Victivallis lenta: one gene and its partner. The protein of the gene in region 2 interacts with the protein of the main gene of each other region in a pairwise test. Links are inferred from orthologs where the notes say so. Each region holds a gene or a part of one and is shown on either strand. Other genes may lie near its edges. The genes, in order: FYJ85_RS00845 and FYJ85_RS08190.

Region 1 (8,026 bases), on a different replicon or contig from region 2:
GCTTTTCGGGTTCAGGTTCTGCAGGTCCCGGGTCAGCATCCGCTTTTCGCCTTTCTTCAGGTTGCTGCCGTTTGCATACACCTCGAAATCCCGCCTGTCGATCTCAAGTTCGAGTTTGCAATCGAACGAACTGATATCCTTGCCGGAGGTGTTTTCAACCTGGAAGGTGATGGATTTTTTGTCGAAGTCGTATTGGAACTCCGACACTTTCAAGAATTTCGATTCGGCGGAGAGGGTCAGCGCCGCGCAGAAGAGCAGCATGGAAAAAAGGTATTTCATGATATTGTGTCCCTTTCATTCAGAGGTGTGATGACTTTCGACGGGTTCAGGATGTTCAGCGGGTCGAACACCTGTTTGATGCCGGCCATGAGCATCTGTTCGGAGGCGCTTTGCGACTCCGCCAGGTACGGCCGCTTCGCATGGCCGATGCCGTGCTCGCCGGAGACCTTGCCGTTCAGCTGCCGCGCCCTGGCGTAGAGTTCGCCGAAGACGGCTGCCAGCGTTTTCTCCCACGCGGCGTCGTCGAGCCCGTCGCGCAGCACGTAGATGTGCAGATTGCCGTCCCCGGCGTGGCCGAAGGAGCGGAGCCGGACGCCGTATTTCTCCTGCAGAGAATGCGAAAACAGCACGAATTCCGCCACATCCCGGCGCGGCACGACCACATCGCACTCGTCCATTTCGGTCGTCGACGCCTTGATCGCTTCGAGGAACGCGCCCCGCGCGGACCAGATCGATTCATTCCGTTCTGCCGTGTTTGAGAGGAACACGTCGATCGCGCCCGCCGCGAGGCAGGTGTGCGCGGCCTCGCGGCTGGCGAGGTCGATCTCCTCTTTGCTCGCTCCGTCGAAGGTCAGCAGCAGATACGCATCCGAACTGTTGTCCGGAAACTTGCGGCCGAGGAACTCCTCCGCCGCGAGAATCACCTCGCGCTCCATGAATTCGACCGCGGTCGGCACCGAACTGGCGCGGATGACCGCCGGAACCGTCCGGATCGCCGACGGCAGGTCCGGGAACGGCACGAGCAGACTGATCTTGAAGCGCGGCAGCGGCAGCAGCCGCAGGATCGCCTTCGTCACGATGCCGAGCGTTCCTTCTGAGCCGACGATCAGATCCTTCAGACTGTAGCCGGAACTGTTTTTGACGACTTTGCCGCCGAGCTCGACGATGCTGCCGTCGGCCAGCACGACTTCGAGCCCGCGCACGTAGTCGCGGGTCACGCCGTATTTGACCGCGCGCATGCCGCCGGCGTTCGTATTGATGTTTCCGCCGATGGTCGCGGTTTTTTCGCCCGGGTCGGGCGGGTAGAAGAGCCCGCGCTCCTCGACATATTTCGAGATTTCCATCAGCAGTACGCCCGGTTCGAGCGTCAGCGTCATATTTTCCTCATCGAGCTCGAGGAAGCGGTTCATGCCGGAGAGGTCGACCATGATGCCGCCGAACAGCGCGACCGAGCCGCCGACCAGCCCGGTCCCCTGGCCGCGCGGCGTGACCGGAATCCGGTTCGCCGAGGCGTATTTCATGATTGCGGAGACCTCCTCCGCCGACATCGCCTTTACGAGCGCATCGGGCCGGCTGAACGTCCCCGACAGCTCGTCGTGGCAGTAATCCTCGCTGATTCCGGCGCCCGGGATCACCCGTTCCGGCGCGCAGATCTTCCGCAGCTCCGCGAGGTCGGTTTCATCGAATTGCTTGTAGGAGAGCGACATTTACCTGCCCTTTCCGTTCTTGATCTTTTCAATCAGCCGCGGCACGATCTGATAGAGGTCGCCGCGGACGCCGATGTGCGCGACCTTGAAAATCGGCGCGTCCGGGTCCGTGTTGATCGCGACGATCAGCTCCGAACCGTTCATGCCGGCGACGAACTGGATCGCCCCCGAGACGCCGCAGGTGATGATGAGCTTCGGCTTGACCGTCCGCCCGGAGAGCCCGATCTGGCTGCGCGGATTGACCCAGCCCGCTTCGGTAAGCGAACGGGTCGAGGCGAGTTTTCCCCCGAGCAGCCCGGCGAGTTCCTCAAGCATCGCAAGGTCCTCCGCCCTGCGGACGCCGCGTCCGGCGACGACGAGGACCTCCGCCTCCTCGATGCCGGTTTCGCGCTGTTTTTCGGCCACCCGGACGACCGAAATGCCCGACGCGAGCTTTTCCGGCGGGACGGCGCGGCGCGTGACCCTGCCGGATGCCGCGCCCTTCGGCGGGATCGAAAAGATTTTGTAGCGGACCGTCGCGAACTGCGGCCTGTGGTTCGGCGTGTTGATGTGCGCCATGATGTTGCCGCCGTAGGCCGGGCGGATCTGGTCGAGGTCCGTGTTCGGCTGCATATCGAGGAAGGTGCAGTCCGCCGTGAGCCCGGTCCGGAAGCGTGCCGCGGCCCGCGGCGCGAGCGAGCGTCCCGACGGCGTGCCGCCGACCAGCACGGCGGACGGGTGTTTCGCGTTGATGAACTCCTCGAGCACGGCCGCGTACGGTTCGATCCGGAAATGCTCGAGCGCCGGGTCGTCATAGACGAACACCTCATCGGCGCCATAGGCGAGCAGTTCGTCCGCCTTCTCCGCGACTTCATGCCCGATGAGGACGCAGTAGACCGTCTGTCCGGTTTTCCCGGCGAGTTCGCGCGCCTTGCCGATCAGTTCATAGGTGACCGGATGCACGGTTCCGGCGGTCTGCTCCGCGATGACCGCGATGCCGCGCCAGGCCGATTTGTCGACCGACGGAGAGCGGTCTTCGACGTACTCGAAAACGCCGTTGCCCCTGCGGATGCAGATCCGGCACATCTTGCATCCCGCGTCGATGTCGAGTTTGCCGCCGTCGGCGCGGATGGCTCCGAACGGGCAGAGCGCCGCGAGCGCCGCCGGATCGGCGGCCTTCTCCTGATGGATTCTGATATGCGCCATAAGTCGTTACCTCAGCTGCTGCAGGAATTTCCTGTCGTCGAGAAGGCGGCGTAGGCGTTCCGCGAGCTCATCGCCGGAGCCCTCCCAGCTTTCGTGCGTATTCGTATTTTCCGGCGGAAAAATCCGTTTTACCTGGGTCGGGGAGCCGGAGAGCCCGTAGTGTTCCGGCGCCGGGTCCTCCATATCGTCGAGCGTGAAGGTCCGGACCGGACGGCCGGCCGTTTCGAGCTTGCGCCGGAACGACGGCAGCCGCGGCTCGTAAATCCCTTTCTCGACGCAGACCAGGCACGGCAGCTTGACCCGCACCGTTTCCACATGGAGCGGCAGATCAAGATCGAGCAGGATTTCTTCGCCGCTGAGCTCATGAATCCGCGATACGCCCGCGACGTGCGGAATGCCGAGGAACTCCGCGAGCTCCGCGCCGACCTGCGCGGTGTCGCCGTCGGTGGTCTGTTTGCCGCAGATCACGAGGTCGGCGCCGCCCGCCGCCCGGATTCCCTGCGCGAGCGTGTAGGCCGTCGCGAGTACATCCGAACCGCCGAAGCGGCGGTCGGAGAAGATCGCGCCGTGATCGACGCCCATCATGAACGCTTCGCGGATCACGCTTTCGGCCTGCGGCGGCCCCATCGTTACGGCCGTGATTTCGGCTCCGTGCGACTGCTTGAACCGCAGTGCGGTTTCGAGCGCGTAGAGGTCGTACGGATTCATCTTCGATTCGACGCCGTCGCGTTTCAATACGCCGGTCGCCGGGTCGATTTCGACCTGGGCGGTTCCCGGCACCTGCTTGATGCATACCGTTATTTTCATAAACACCTGCTGGGGTTGACGATGACGGAGACTCCATCCGGAATGGCCGCGACCTTCGCCTCCGGCCCGAGCAGCGCGTACGCCATGCCGAGCGCTTCGGGGAGGGTGGAGGCGGCAGAGAGGTGCATCCTCTCGAGCATCCGGTGGTCGCAGTCGCGGGTGACGACGATGACCTTCCGCTTCGACAGGATGCGGGCGAGGATCTGAAACTCCCACTGGTCCGGTTCGGTCCGGCCGCGCGGAACGGCCGCGACCCGCGCGAGCAGCTCCTCCGGCGAAGCCGCCTCCGCCAGGTTCCGGTAGAACGATTCGCCGCCGTGTCCGTCGGAACAGCTTGCGGCGATGATGATGACGCCTCCTTCGCGGCAGGCCGCTTCACCCGCCGTCATGCCCTTGACCGCCTGGTAGACGTTCTGGTCGAGCGGATAGCCGCCGTTGCCGGTGAGGACGATGTCGGCCTGCGGCACGGCGACTCCGGCGAACCGGCGCAGGCAGCCGCAGCCCTCCGCGTGGGCGGCGACCGGGTCGCCTGCGAAGGCGCGCACGATTTTCCTGTCACGGCCGATGATCACGTTCGCGATGAAGGCGAGTTTCGCCGTTTCTGCCGCGAACAGCATGTCGCGGTGGATCGGGTTGTTCTCAAGATTGCCGGTCCGCGCATACGGGCTTTGGATGAATTCCGAACAGTGGTTGGCCAGCACCGTCCGGCGCGCGGCGATTCCGGGCAGGACGCTTTTGCGGCCGCCTGAAAAACCGGCGAAGAAGTGCGGTTCGATGAACCCCTCCGCCAGCAGGAGTTCCGTTTCGGCGGCGAGGCGGTTTATGACGAGCTCGCCGCCGGAGGGGAGTGTGCCGAGGCTGGTCAGCATCGATTCGTCCGAAGAGTCGTGGACGACGATTTTTTCGTCCGCGGCGATCTTCTCTCCGAATTTTTCGACGAGTTCGCGCCGGGTCGTGCCGCGGTGGAAGCCGGTTGCGATGAGGATCGTGACGTCGATGCCGGGGGAGCCCCTCCGCAGCCGTTCGAGCAGCTGCGGCATGAGAATCCGGCTCGGGACCGGCCGGGTGTGGTCGCTCGCGATGATTACGGCCGAACGCCTGCCTGCGGCGAGCTCCTCGAGGAGCGGGGAGCCGACGGGCCGGTCCAGCGCTTCGCGGACGGCCGCCGCCTGGTCCGCCGCGGCGGCGGGCAGCGCTGATTCGAAGCAGCCGAGAAAATTCCTCTCGTCGATTTCCGCCTCAAGGACGGTCCGGTCGTACGGAATGCTTACGCGTCTCATAATCCCGCCGTGAATCGTTGGTTTCGGGGCCGATTGCAAGACAATACCACCCGGCGGCCGGAAAATCAACCGCCGGAATCGAAAAATGCCGGATAATTGCCGGGAATCCCCCCGGCCGGCCGATCAGGCGAGGAAGGGACGCACGGCGTCCGCCATGACCCGGTAGGCGCCGGGCATGACGTGGGTGCCGTCCGGCCGCGCGAATTCGGCCGCGAGCTGCCCGGTTTCGTCCTTCAGCAGCGAGTGATAGTCGATAAAGCCGTCGAGGTTCCTTTCGCTCCACGCCTTCTGTTCGGCGTTGATTTCGACGATCTTGTCCTGATAGCGGAAGCGGTCCCATCCGTCCGGCTCGCGGAGCGGCAGGATGCTGCCGAGGTAGACCCGGCTGCCGCGCTCGCGGATCAGCTCCGCCACGGCGCGGGTGCGGTCGAGGATCAGCTGCTTCGGCAGTTCGATGCCGTTGATTCCGATCAGGATGAACACCTTTTCCGGTGTATATGCGAACACATCTTCCGCAAGCCGCAGGTAGAGTCCGCAGACGTTGTCCCCGCCGATGCCGCGGTTCAGCAGCGAATGATTCGGGAAGTGCTCATGCAGCGGCCACGCTTCGGTGATCGAGTCGCCGTAGAAGAGGTTCCGGACATGGCCGATCCGGTCCGCCAGTTTCCGATAAGCGAGGATCTCCTGCCAGCGTTCGCGCGTGTCGTAGAATTCCTGGATGGCCCGGAGACTCTCCGGATCGAACAATGCATCGTATTTGCCGCTCATTTGCTACGCTCCGATTGTTGGGTTTCCGGATACTATAAAGCCGCTTTCGCCGTTTTGCAATCCCCGGCCGTTTCGATTTTCGCGCAAACGGGCCTGGCGTAATTTTAATTTTTATTTTAAAATTGAAAATAAAATATTTTAAAAATAATGAAATTTGCTGTTGACATTCGCGCTGTTGTTTGCTATAATTATAGGCAGGAAAACAATCGAACCGGCGGGAACGAAAGAGATGAACGATAAACAGGACAAGCCGAAAAGCATGGCGGAGATCGCGGAGATGCTCGGCATCACCACGACTTCGGTGTCGCTGGCGCTGCGGAACTCGACCCTGATTTCGAGCAGGCTGCGCAACCAGGTGCAGAAGGTGGCGGAGGAGTGCGGCTTCAAGGCGCGCACCTACCGGAGACGGCGGAGCGCGGCGGAAACGGGCGCGCAGCCCGAGGAGAAGATCACGGTTCTGTACGACCCGGTCGATTCGGACGACCCTGTCGCGCAGCAGATCATGAACAGCGTCATGAAACGGCTGACCGAGCTCAAAGTGCCGTTCGAACTCTGTTCCTGCGGCGATCTGTATGAGAATCCGCTGCTGGTCGAAAATTCGACCGGGGTGATCTACCATTACAGCTTCCGGCCGTGGTTCGGTTCGATTCTGGAGGGGATTCCGCAGGTGGCGATCATGCACGAGGAGATCGACATCGGCCCGTGGGACAGCTTCAAGCCGAACGAGGCGATGGCCGGAAAGCTCGCGGCGAATTACCTGGTCGACCGGGGGTTCGACCGGGCGATCCTGACCTGGGAGCACAGTCTGGCCTATCACGCCGAGACGCACCCGCGCCTCGAGGGGTTCCGCCGCCGGATGCGCGAGGCGAAGGCCGAATTCGTCGAGCTCGAGTACGACCGCGCCGATGATCCGCAGATTTATCTGGAACAGCTCAGGACGGCGATCGAGGCGTACGGCGGCCGTGCCGGAATCTTCGCGTTCTGCGATCAGGTGGCCTACAAAGTCTGCCATGCGCTGAATTTCGCAGGGTATTCCCGCAAGCCGAAGGAGCTCGAAGTCATCTCCTGCGACAACACCTACCTGATCCGGGAGCTCGATCCGCCGGTTCCGGCGGTGGACCTCCATATCGCGGAGATCGCGACCCGCGCCGTGGACGGATTGCTCTGGCGGATCGCCAATCCCGGCGCGAGCTGGCAGGATGTGATGCTCAAGCCGGAGCTCGTCGTGCCGGAGGGCCGTCCCCGGCGGAAAGTCCGGGAAAACGCCTCCGACGCGAGGCCGCCGGGCCGTAAGGCTGAGGCGGACGCTGTCCCGCGGATGTGAACTCGGCGCAGCCGCCGCGGGCGGCGGGAAAACCATGATGGAATATAAGTTCGCCCCCGGAACGTGAACAACGGGGGGGGCGGGAACGTATTTCCACCCGCAAATCCAATACGGGCAAAACACGGAAGAATCCGGCCCGGCATACCGGCCGCCGGAATTTCCGTGGGAATTACAGAACATTGCCGGATCTGTCAACCCATTCAACCACAGGAGATTGAAAGATGAAGAAACATTCCGGGAAATATTACGTGTTCGGCACGATACGTCAAACTTTCACTCTGATTGAGCTTCTGGTCGTCATTGCGATCATCGGGATTCTGGCCGCGATGCTGCTGCCGGCGCTGAACCAGGCGCGCGCGCGCGGCAAGAGCATCTCCTGCACGAACAACCTTTCGCAGATTATGAAGGGGCACCTTTTTTACGCGGCGGACAACAACGACTGGATTCCGGTCAACATCCAATATCCGCGCGCCATGGAGCCGTGGACCAATCTGCTGACTTCCGCCGGCAATAACAACAGCGGCTTCGAGAGCAGCGGCAGCGGGTATATTCCGTGGAGTGTGCTGCTCTGTCCGGCCAACGCCGGGGCGGACCGCGCGAAATTCAGTTCCTGGTATCACTGCTACGGAATGTTCTACGTCTGGCGTGGCCATACGGTTCCGGCCGAAGTCAGCGCCGTCTGGGGAGAATTCCGCGCTCCCTCCGGCGACGATGTCGCCTATAAGCTGACCCGCATGAAGCGGCCGTCCGCCGTTCCGGCTGTCGCAGACTGCAGCAACGGCAGCCAGAGCCGCTGGCTTTACAATCCGTGGGACCTCTTCGAGAACATGGGCGTGCACCAGCTGCACGGCGGCCGCGCGAATCTCGGCATGGCGGACGGACACACCGTTTCGCAGAGCTGGCAGGAACTCATCGCGAGCCCCGCGAAGTTCAAATATGCGAGAAGCGCCGGCGGC
Region 2 (7,874 bases):
CGAGGTGGCGGCCAGCACCGCTCCGATCCGGCCGCTCCCGACCTCGGCTTCGCAGACTTTGGCTCCGAACACGAACCGGATTCCGGCCTCTTCGGCCTTTTCATCGAGCAGCCGTTTCAGGATCTCCGGATTGATCGCCTGCCAGGACTCCTGCCACGGCTCGACGTTCATGCGGCGGCACATTTCGAGGTTGATCTCCTCGAAGATTCCGCCGTACACCATGCGTTCCCCGTTCGAGGTCGGCGCGAACATCGGCACAAGACCGGCCGTGCCGAGGCCGCCGAACATGGTTGACTGCTCAAGCACCAGCACCTTCGAACCCTGCCGCGCCGCCGCCAGCGCCGCCGCAAAACCGGAGGGACCGCCTCCGACCACCACAATATCCGCATCCGCCAGAAGCGGCAGCTGCAATGTCTGAATCATTTTCCCAGCCTCCTGTCGAAATCAATTGCATCGTTCTTCTATCAATATAGCGTCCCATATTGGTTTTTATATCGGTTTTGTGCTATATTTTATAAGAAAAATGCTGCAATCATCATTTTTTCAGTATAATTATGATAGAATTCGGTGAAATCCTGCGGGAACTGGAACGGAAACTCCGGGAGCTGGCCGGCATTGCCGGAACCGGCTGCATCTGGAAGGTTTCGGGGTACCTGCTGCCGGAACCCGATCTTGAGCGCCGGTTCAGCCAGCATACCTGCAAATTCTGCGCGGGAGTCAAAACGCACGGCGACGGAGAGAAGCAGTGCGTCTACCACGACACGCGCGAGCTTGTCGCCCGGCTCCGGCAGCACACGGTGCCTTTCGTCGGCACCTGCCACGCCGGCGCGGTCGAAATCATCGTGCCGCTGCCGCCGGAGACAGCCGGATTCGCCGGAGCAGTCATGCTCGGCCCGTTCCGGACGGAAGGGACCGAATGCCGCTACCCGGAACTGGAAGCGCTTTACCGGCAGCTGCCGGTCCTGCGCCCGGAGGCGGCGGAGGGATATTTCGACTTCATCCCGGCCATCTTCAGCGACATCATCCATCGCGCCTATGCGGAAACGGGCGGGCTCCTGCCGCGCCGTCCGCGCGACAAACGGATCCTCGAAGTCCTCGAATTCCTGCGGCTGCATTCGCACGAAAATCCGACCGCCGTCCGGACGGCGGAGCTTGTGTTCATGAGCCCGTCGCGGCTGCTGCATCTCTTCAAGCTCGAATGCGGCATCGGCATGGGAGAGTACCTGCTGAAGCTGCGGCTGCGGAAGGCGCGCCGCTTTCTGCTCGCTGCCGACTGGCCGATCAGCCGCGTGGCCGAAAAGAGCGGTTTTACCGACCAGAGCTATTTCACGTCGATGTTCCGCCGCGAATTCGGCCTGCCGCCGCTCCGCTACCGCCGGAAGCACGGCCATGCGCCATACACGGTATAAAATCATGACTCCGGCTTGCATTTCCCGAAACGGCGTGGTATCCTAACACCAGTCAACGAAAACGGAAAAGGAATCAGCATCATGATCAAAGGGATTGCCCATCTCTGCATCCGTGTAGCCGATCTCGGCCGGACCGCCCGTTTCTACTGCCAGGGGCTCGGGCTCGAAAAAGCGTTCGACTTCCGGCGCGACGACAAAACGGTCGGCTTCTACCTGAAGGCCGGCAACGGCAATTATCTCGAATTCTTTGAGCGCGAACCGGCCGAACCCGGCGCGAATCCGATCGACCATCTCTGTTTCGAGGTCGATTCGATCGACAGCGTCAACGCCGCCGTCGCCGCCGCCGGCTACACGCCGGGCGAGAAAAAAATGGGCGCCGACCACGCCTATCAGGCCTGGCTGACCGATCCGGACGGCGTCCGCATCGAGCTGCACGAATACACGCCCGACTGCTGCCAGAAAACCGGCCGGACCTGTTATCTGTAAACGCCCCTATTCAAGCTTGCGCGAGAAGAACCAGCCCGCAACGCCGAGCGTCACTGCCGTGATGAGGCAGAGCGGGTAGAGGCTTCGCCATGCAATCGCCCAGGAGATGTCTTTCAGGAAAACCCCTTTCACGATCGCCATGATCCAGCGCACCGGGTTCGCCAGCGAAAGCGTCTGCAGCCAGTGCGGCATATTCTCGATCGGCGTCGCGTAGCCTGAAATCAGCACAGCCGGAACTGCAAAGACGAACGCCCCGAGAATCGCCTGCTGCTGCGTTTTGCAGAGCGACGAGATGAACAGCCCGACCCCGATCACAGACGCGATGAACACCGTCATTCCGGTATACAGCATGAGCCACGAGCCGACCATCGGCGAACCGAGGCACCAGATTGCGGCCGCGATCATCATCGTCGCCTGCAGAAAGCCGATGAGCAGCGAAGGCGCGGTCTTGCCGACGATGATCTCGAAAGTCGACAGCGGCGAAACCAGAATCTGGTCGAAGGTGCCGAACTCCCGCTCCCGGGCAACCGACAGCGCCGGAATCATGATCCCCATGATCATGAGGATGTTCGCAATCAGGCACGGCAGCGTGAAGTACAGATATTCGAGATTCGGGATGTACCAGTTCCGTACGATCAGTTCGCTTTCCGGCCGCCCGGCGGCTCCCCGCCCGGCCAGGATGTCGCGGTTGAAATCCCGGACGACCGTATTGATGTAGCCGTTCACGATCTGGGCCACGTTCGTGCGCCGCCCGTCCAACGCGAGCAGGAGCTCCGCCGGTTCGCCGCCCCGCAGCCGGCGCGAAAAATCCTCTCTGATGCAGATGACTCCGATGCCGCGCTGCGTATCGATGTAGCGGCGCATCTCCCCTTCGTCGGCGACCGGGTCGAGCCGGACGAACGACGGCGAATTCCGGAAACGTTCGATCAGCGGCGCCGAATCCGCCCCCGCATCCCGGTTCAGAATCCCGATCGTGATGTTCTTCACCTCAAGCGTCGAGGCGAAGGCAAAGAGAAAAATCTGCAGGATCGGCGGAATGACGATGATGATCCGCGTCTTGCGGTCGCGCAGAATAATCTGCAGCTCCTTGATGATGAGCGATCTGATCCGGTTCCACATATCAATCGATCCTTTTGCGCACCATGACGATGACGATTCCGAACAAAATCACGCTGACCGCGCCGAGGAACAGCAGATTCGGCAGCAGCACCGGCCAGACGTCCCCGACCAGGAAAAGGCTGTGGAGGCACGAAACGAAGTATTTCGCCGGAATGAAGTTCGTCGCAATGCGGATCGGCAGCGGCATCGAGCTGATTTCGAAAACGAAGCCGGAGAGCATCATCCCCGGCATGAACGCAGTCAGAAATGCGATCTGGCACGCGACGAACTGGTTCCTTGCCGCAGCGGAGATCAGCATGCCGAGCCCGAGCGCCGTGAACAGGAACACCGCCCCGGCGCCGGCCAGAACAAGAAACGAGCCGCGCAGCGGCACGTGAAACAGCAGCACCATCGCCGATACCGACAGGAACAGCGAGAGCATCCCGAGCAGGAAATACGGCAGCAGCTTGCCGAGGATCAGTTCCCCGCGAGTGATTGAAGTAGAAAGCAGCGCTTCCATCGTGCCGCGTTCCCACTCGCGCGCGACGACGAGCGCAGTCAGCAGCGTGCCGATCAGCGTCATGATCAGCGCCAGCGCCCCGGGCAGCAGGAAATTGCGGCTCTCGAGCTCCGGATTGTACCAGACCCGGTCGACGACCGTCACCGGCGCCGGCGCGGCGCGGCCGCCGTCGAGCGCCCGCTGGCGCAGCCAGACCTGCCAGGCGCCGCGTGCATAATTCTGCACGAAGTTCGCGGTGTTCGGTTCGCTGCCGTCGGTGATGATCTGCACCGGCGCCGCCGGGCCCGCCGCATTGCCGAGCCGGGAAGCGAAGTCGCCCGGGATGACGACGATGCCGCGGATATCCCCCGCCGTCAGCGCCGGAACGAGTTCGCGGCGGTCGCGGGCCGACCGGACCTTGAAATAGCGGCTGCTCGTGAACGCTTCGACGAAACTCGCCGCTTCGGGGGAGTCGTCTTCGACGGCGATTCCGACGGCCAGTTCGTTCACGTCGAGCGATACGGCGAAGGCGAAGATGAATATCAGCAGCAGCGGCAGCACCGCCGCGATCAGGATCGAACTCGGGTCGCGGATGATCTGCAATGCCTCCTTGCGCATCAGGGCGTTGAGCCGGCGGATGTTCATGCGCCGCCTCCCCCGCGCTCCCGGTCCGACCTCCGCACCAGCGAGATGAAGGCATCCTCCATGGTCGGATCGGGCGTCCCGCCGTCCGCGACGCTCTGCCTGAGCTCATCCGGCGTGCCGACCGCGATGGCGCGCCCGCGGTAGATGAGCGCGATGCGGTCGCAATATTCCGCCTCGTCCATAAAGTGGGTCGTCACCATGACGGTCACCCCTTTTTCGACGATGCCGTTGATGTGGTTCCAGAATTCGCGCCGCGTGACCGGCGAAACGCCGGAGGTCGGTTCGTCGAGGAACAGCACATCCGGACCGTGCATGGTCGCGCAGGCCAGCGCCAGCCGCTGCTTGTGTCCGAGCGAAATGTCGCCGGAGTTGTCGTCGAGGATATTCTGAAAATGGAAGATTTCAACCATCTCTTCGATCTTCGCCTTCTGCGCCCGTCCCGAAAGTCCGTAGATGCCGGAGAAAAACGCGAGGTTCTGCCGCACGGAAAGCCCGTCATAAAGCGAAAATTTCTGCGCCATGTAACCGATGCGGCGGCGTACGCTGCCGCCGGACCGGCCGAGCTCGCAGCCGGCCACCAGCGCCCGTCCCGAAGTCGGCCGGGCAAGGCCGCACATCATCTTGAAGGTCGTCGATTTCCCGGCGCCGTTCGGGCCGAGCAGACCGAAGATTTCTCCGCGTCTGATCCGGAAGGAAATCGAGTCGGCAGCCGTAAAACTGCCGTATTTCTTGGTCAGGCGGTCGGCTTCGACCACGACGGCGCCGTCGTCCGGCAGCGGAGAAAGTCCCGCCGCCAGCGCGGATTCCCCGCCGGGACCGCCGCCGAGTATGTCGATGAACACATCCTCGAACCGGGGGGCGGCCGGGGCGAGCGTTCCTCCGAGTTTCCGCGCCAGTGCCTGCGGCTCGCCGTCCGGCAGCTCCGGCGCGGTGACGAACCGGACGCTGCCGCCCTGGATGACGCCGTCACGGACGAACGGTTCGCGCAGAACCCGGCGCAGCGCCCCGCGCCGCCCCCCGGACGGCTCCGACAGCAGAAAGACGCGCCCCTTCAGCCGCCCGGTCAATTCGCCGGGCGGCCCCTCGAAGAGCTTCTTCGACTCGTCGAGCAGAATGACTTTATCGCAGTGTTCGGCCTCGTCGAGATAAGCGGTCGACCAGAGGACGGTCATGCCGCCCTCCATCAGTTCGCCGACCATGCTCCAGAGCTCGCGGCGCGAAATCGGGTCGACACCGACACTCGGCTCGTCCAGCAGCAGCAGCTTCGGCCGGCCGAGCAATGCGCAGGCGAGTCCGAGCTTCTGCTTCATGCCGCCCGAAAGCCGGCCGGCCAGCCGCTCCGAAAAACGGGCGAGGTCCGTAAAACGCAGCATTTCGTCGAACAGTCCGCGCTCCTTCTCTTTCGGCACGCCGTTCAGCGCGGCGTAAAGCCGCAGGTTCTCGAGCACCGACAAATCCTCGTAGAGCCCGAACTTCTGCGGCATATAGCCGATGAAGCCCTGCCGGGCGACCGCCTCCGCCAGCGAAACGCCGTCGAGGCGGATTTCGCCGGAATCGGAACCGAGCAGACCGGTCAGAATCCGGATCAGCGTGGTTTTTCCGGCACCGTCGGGACCGGCCAGACCGTTCAGCCGGCCGCGCAGCAGAGTCAGGCTGACACGGTCGAGCGCGGTTGCCGCGCCGAACCGTTTTGTGAGGTCGCGAACCTCGAGCAGCGATTTATCTTCTTCCGGCATTCCATACTTCCTGTCGACAGGGAACCCAAAGCACCGGGGAGAGCCGCGAAACCGCGGCGGCAGACGACGAAAAATCGTTCACCGGACCACAGTCAGGACCGCAGGAAACGGTATTTGACGATCTCCCAGCGCAGCTCCTTCTTCTCCTCCACATACGCATCAAAATCCTCCCGGCTCCGGAGCGTCCCCAGCTCGCGGATCTCGGGCGTCGTCGAACGGAACAGCACCGCCATCGGCTTCCCGACGCCGAACGCGCGCAGTTTTTTCGCGGCCCGGAACACCCAGTGCCGCGCCCGCGCGTTGCGGAACAGCAGATAAGCCGGATAGGCCAGCGCAACGATCCAGAACGGCCAGACCGGCAGCGCCGGCAGCCAGAACGACTGCAGCAGCACCGAACCGAGCAGAATGAAAACCGGAATGACGAAAAGCAGCGCATCATAATCGCGGATAAAGCAGTTGCCGAGATAGCGCCGGAACGGGCTCGGACTCGTCCGGTAGGCGAAAAACTCCTCCAGCGGCACATCCCGCAACGGCTGCCGCATCGAATGGCAGAGCTCGTGCGCAAGCAGCTCGCGGCGGTTGTAGAGAAACCAGCGCTGCCGGTTGCGAAACGCCCCCCGGATCAGGAAAAACGAAAACGGAAGCTCCGTATCGCTGATCATGCAGCCGCCCCAGAGCAGCCCGACGTCACGCGAGATGAAAAATCCCGGCACATGCGCGGTGCGGAAATCGTAAAGTCCGCCGGTGACCTCCCCCGCCTCGGCGATGATATCGGCCGGAATGCGTTCGGATTCACGCAGGCGGAATTCGTCGAAAACGACGACTTCGCCCTTTTCGGCCAGCTCCTCCCCGAACTCCTCGTGAGCAGCGCGGATCGCGGCGATTCTCGATTCGAAGTCGACGGGCTCCTCGCCGACGCCCGGCAGGAAACCGGACGCGTCGAGCGCCGCATAGCGTTCCAGCTCCGCGCGCTCCATCGGTTACTTCTCCCGCGGCGCGTTCTCTTCGGCGCGGGGAGACTCCTCCGGACGGCGGGCTTCCTCGCGCGGCGGCCGGTTGTCGCGGACTCCGCGACCCTTCTGGACGCCGTTCCCGCTGCCGCGCGGACGGCTGTCCCGATTTTCGCGTCCATTGCCGCTGCCGCCGTCCCGCCGTTCGCGCCCCTGCTGCCGCTCGCTGACGATGCGCGGCCGCTGCTCGGGAACATGGATCGTCACCTCGGAACGGTGAAAATGCACGATGTTGCCGGACTCCAGCTGAATCGAAACCTTCTGAGTCAGCAGATTGCGGTCGCAGACCCGCCCGCGCCCCTGCGGCGTCTCGCACCAGTTGCCGCGCTTCGGCATCTCGCGCTCGAGCTCCTGATACCCCTCGTGCTCGTACTTCAGACAACACTTCAGCCGGCCGCAGGCACCCGAAATCGTCGCAGGAGTCAGCGAAAGATCCTGCTCCTTGGCCATTTTCACGTTGATCGAATTGAACTCCTTCAGGAAACGGCAGCAGCAGAGCCGCTGGCCGCAGACCGCGATGCCGCCGTAGATGCCGGTCTCGTCGCGCACGCCGATCTGGCGCAGCTCGATCCGGGTGCAGAGCGCGCGCGACAGCTCCTTGACCAGTTCGCGGAAGTCGACCCGCCCGTCTGCGCTGAACTGGATGACCACCAGCTTGCCGTCAAGCGAGTAGTGGGCATTCAGCAGTTTCATGGCCAGCCCGAGGTTGCCGACCAGCTCGCGCGCCGTGCGCATCGCGCCGCGCGAACGCATGTAATTGTCATTTGCGGCGGCCAGTTCACGGTTATCCGCAATATGCTGCACGGTCGGCAGTTCAGCCCAGTTCGTGCTTTCGGGCGGTTCGGCGACTTCACGGACGACCTCGCCCGCATCGGTGTAGAAGTCGCGCCGGAAGACGCAGGTGTCGTGCGGCTTCACCTCGAGCTCGGCCGGGGCCTTCGCTTCGAGCGTGCTGCCGTTATCCAGTTTTATGACGAGGAGCCGGTCCATC

What was found.
Region 1: the proteins of FYJ85_RS08190 (region 2) and FYJ85_RS00845 interact in binary tests that used the Escherichia coli proteins (3 or more experiments, as listed by UniProt). The link is inferred for Victivallis lenta from one-to-one orthologs.

What each region holds. Positions count from the first base shown.
Region 1 is NZ_VUNS01000001.1:207,826-215,851, reverse strand. What follows is about bases 1,799-4,797. They hold FYJ85_RS00845 (electron transfer flavoprotein subunit beta/FixA family protein), read right to left. Parts: upstream 3,699-4,797; coding sequence 2,898-3,698; downstream 1,799-2,897. Other genes in these bases: larA (nickel-dependent lactate racemase), read right to left, coding at 3,695-4,797; FYJ85_RS00850 (electron transfer flavoprotein subunit alpha/FixB family protein), read right to left, coding at 1,799-2,891. In the rest of the region: FYJ85_RS00860 (hypothetical protein), read right to left, coding at 1-279; FYJ85_RS00855 (FAD-binding oxidoreductase), read right to left, coding at 276-1,706; more of FYJ85_RS00850, read right to left, coding at 1,707-1,798; more of larA, read right to left, coding at 4,798-4,978; FYJ85_RS00835 (GDSL-type esterase/lipase family protein), read right to left, coding at 5,102-5,746; FYJ85_RS00830 (LacI family DNA-binding transcriptional regulator), read left to right, coding at 5,976-7,070; FYJ85_RS00825 (type II secretion system protein), read left to right, coding at 7,292-8,026. UniProt on the Escherichia coli protein: Required for anaerobic carnitine reduction. May bring reductant to CaiA.
Region 2 is NZ_VUNS01000007.1:9,399-17,272, reverse strand. The notes cover bases 3,504-6,350. They hold FYJ85_RS08190 (ATP-binding cassette domain-containing protein), read right to left. Parts: upstream 5,874-6,350; coding sequence 4,134-5,873; downstream 3,504-4,133. Other genes in these bases: FYJ85_RS08185 (hypothetical protein), read right to left, coding at 5,966-6,350; FYJ85_RS08195 (ABC transporter permease), read right to left, coding at 3,504-4,137. Outside these bases: FYJ85_RS08215 (FAD-dependent oxidoreductase), read right to left, coding at 1-423; FYJ85_RS08210 (helix-turn-helix domain-containing protein), read left to right, coding at 555-1,409; FYJ85_RS08205 (VOC family protein), read left to right, coding at 1,491-1,895; FYJ85_RS08200 (ABC transporter permease), read right to left, coding at 1,902-3,014; more of FYJ85_RS08195, read right to left, coding at 3,016-3,503; more of FYJ85_RS08185, read right to left, coding at 6,351-6,850; FYJ85_RS08180 (PSP1 domain-containing protein), read right to left, coding at 6,854-7,873. UniProt on the Escherichia coli protein: Part of the ABC transporter complex YbhFSR that could be involved in efflux of cefoperazone. Probably responsible for energy coupling to the transport system.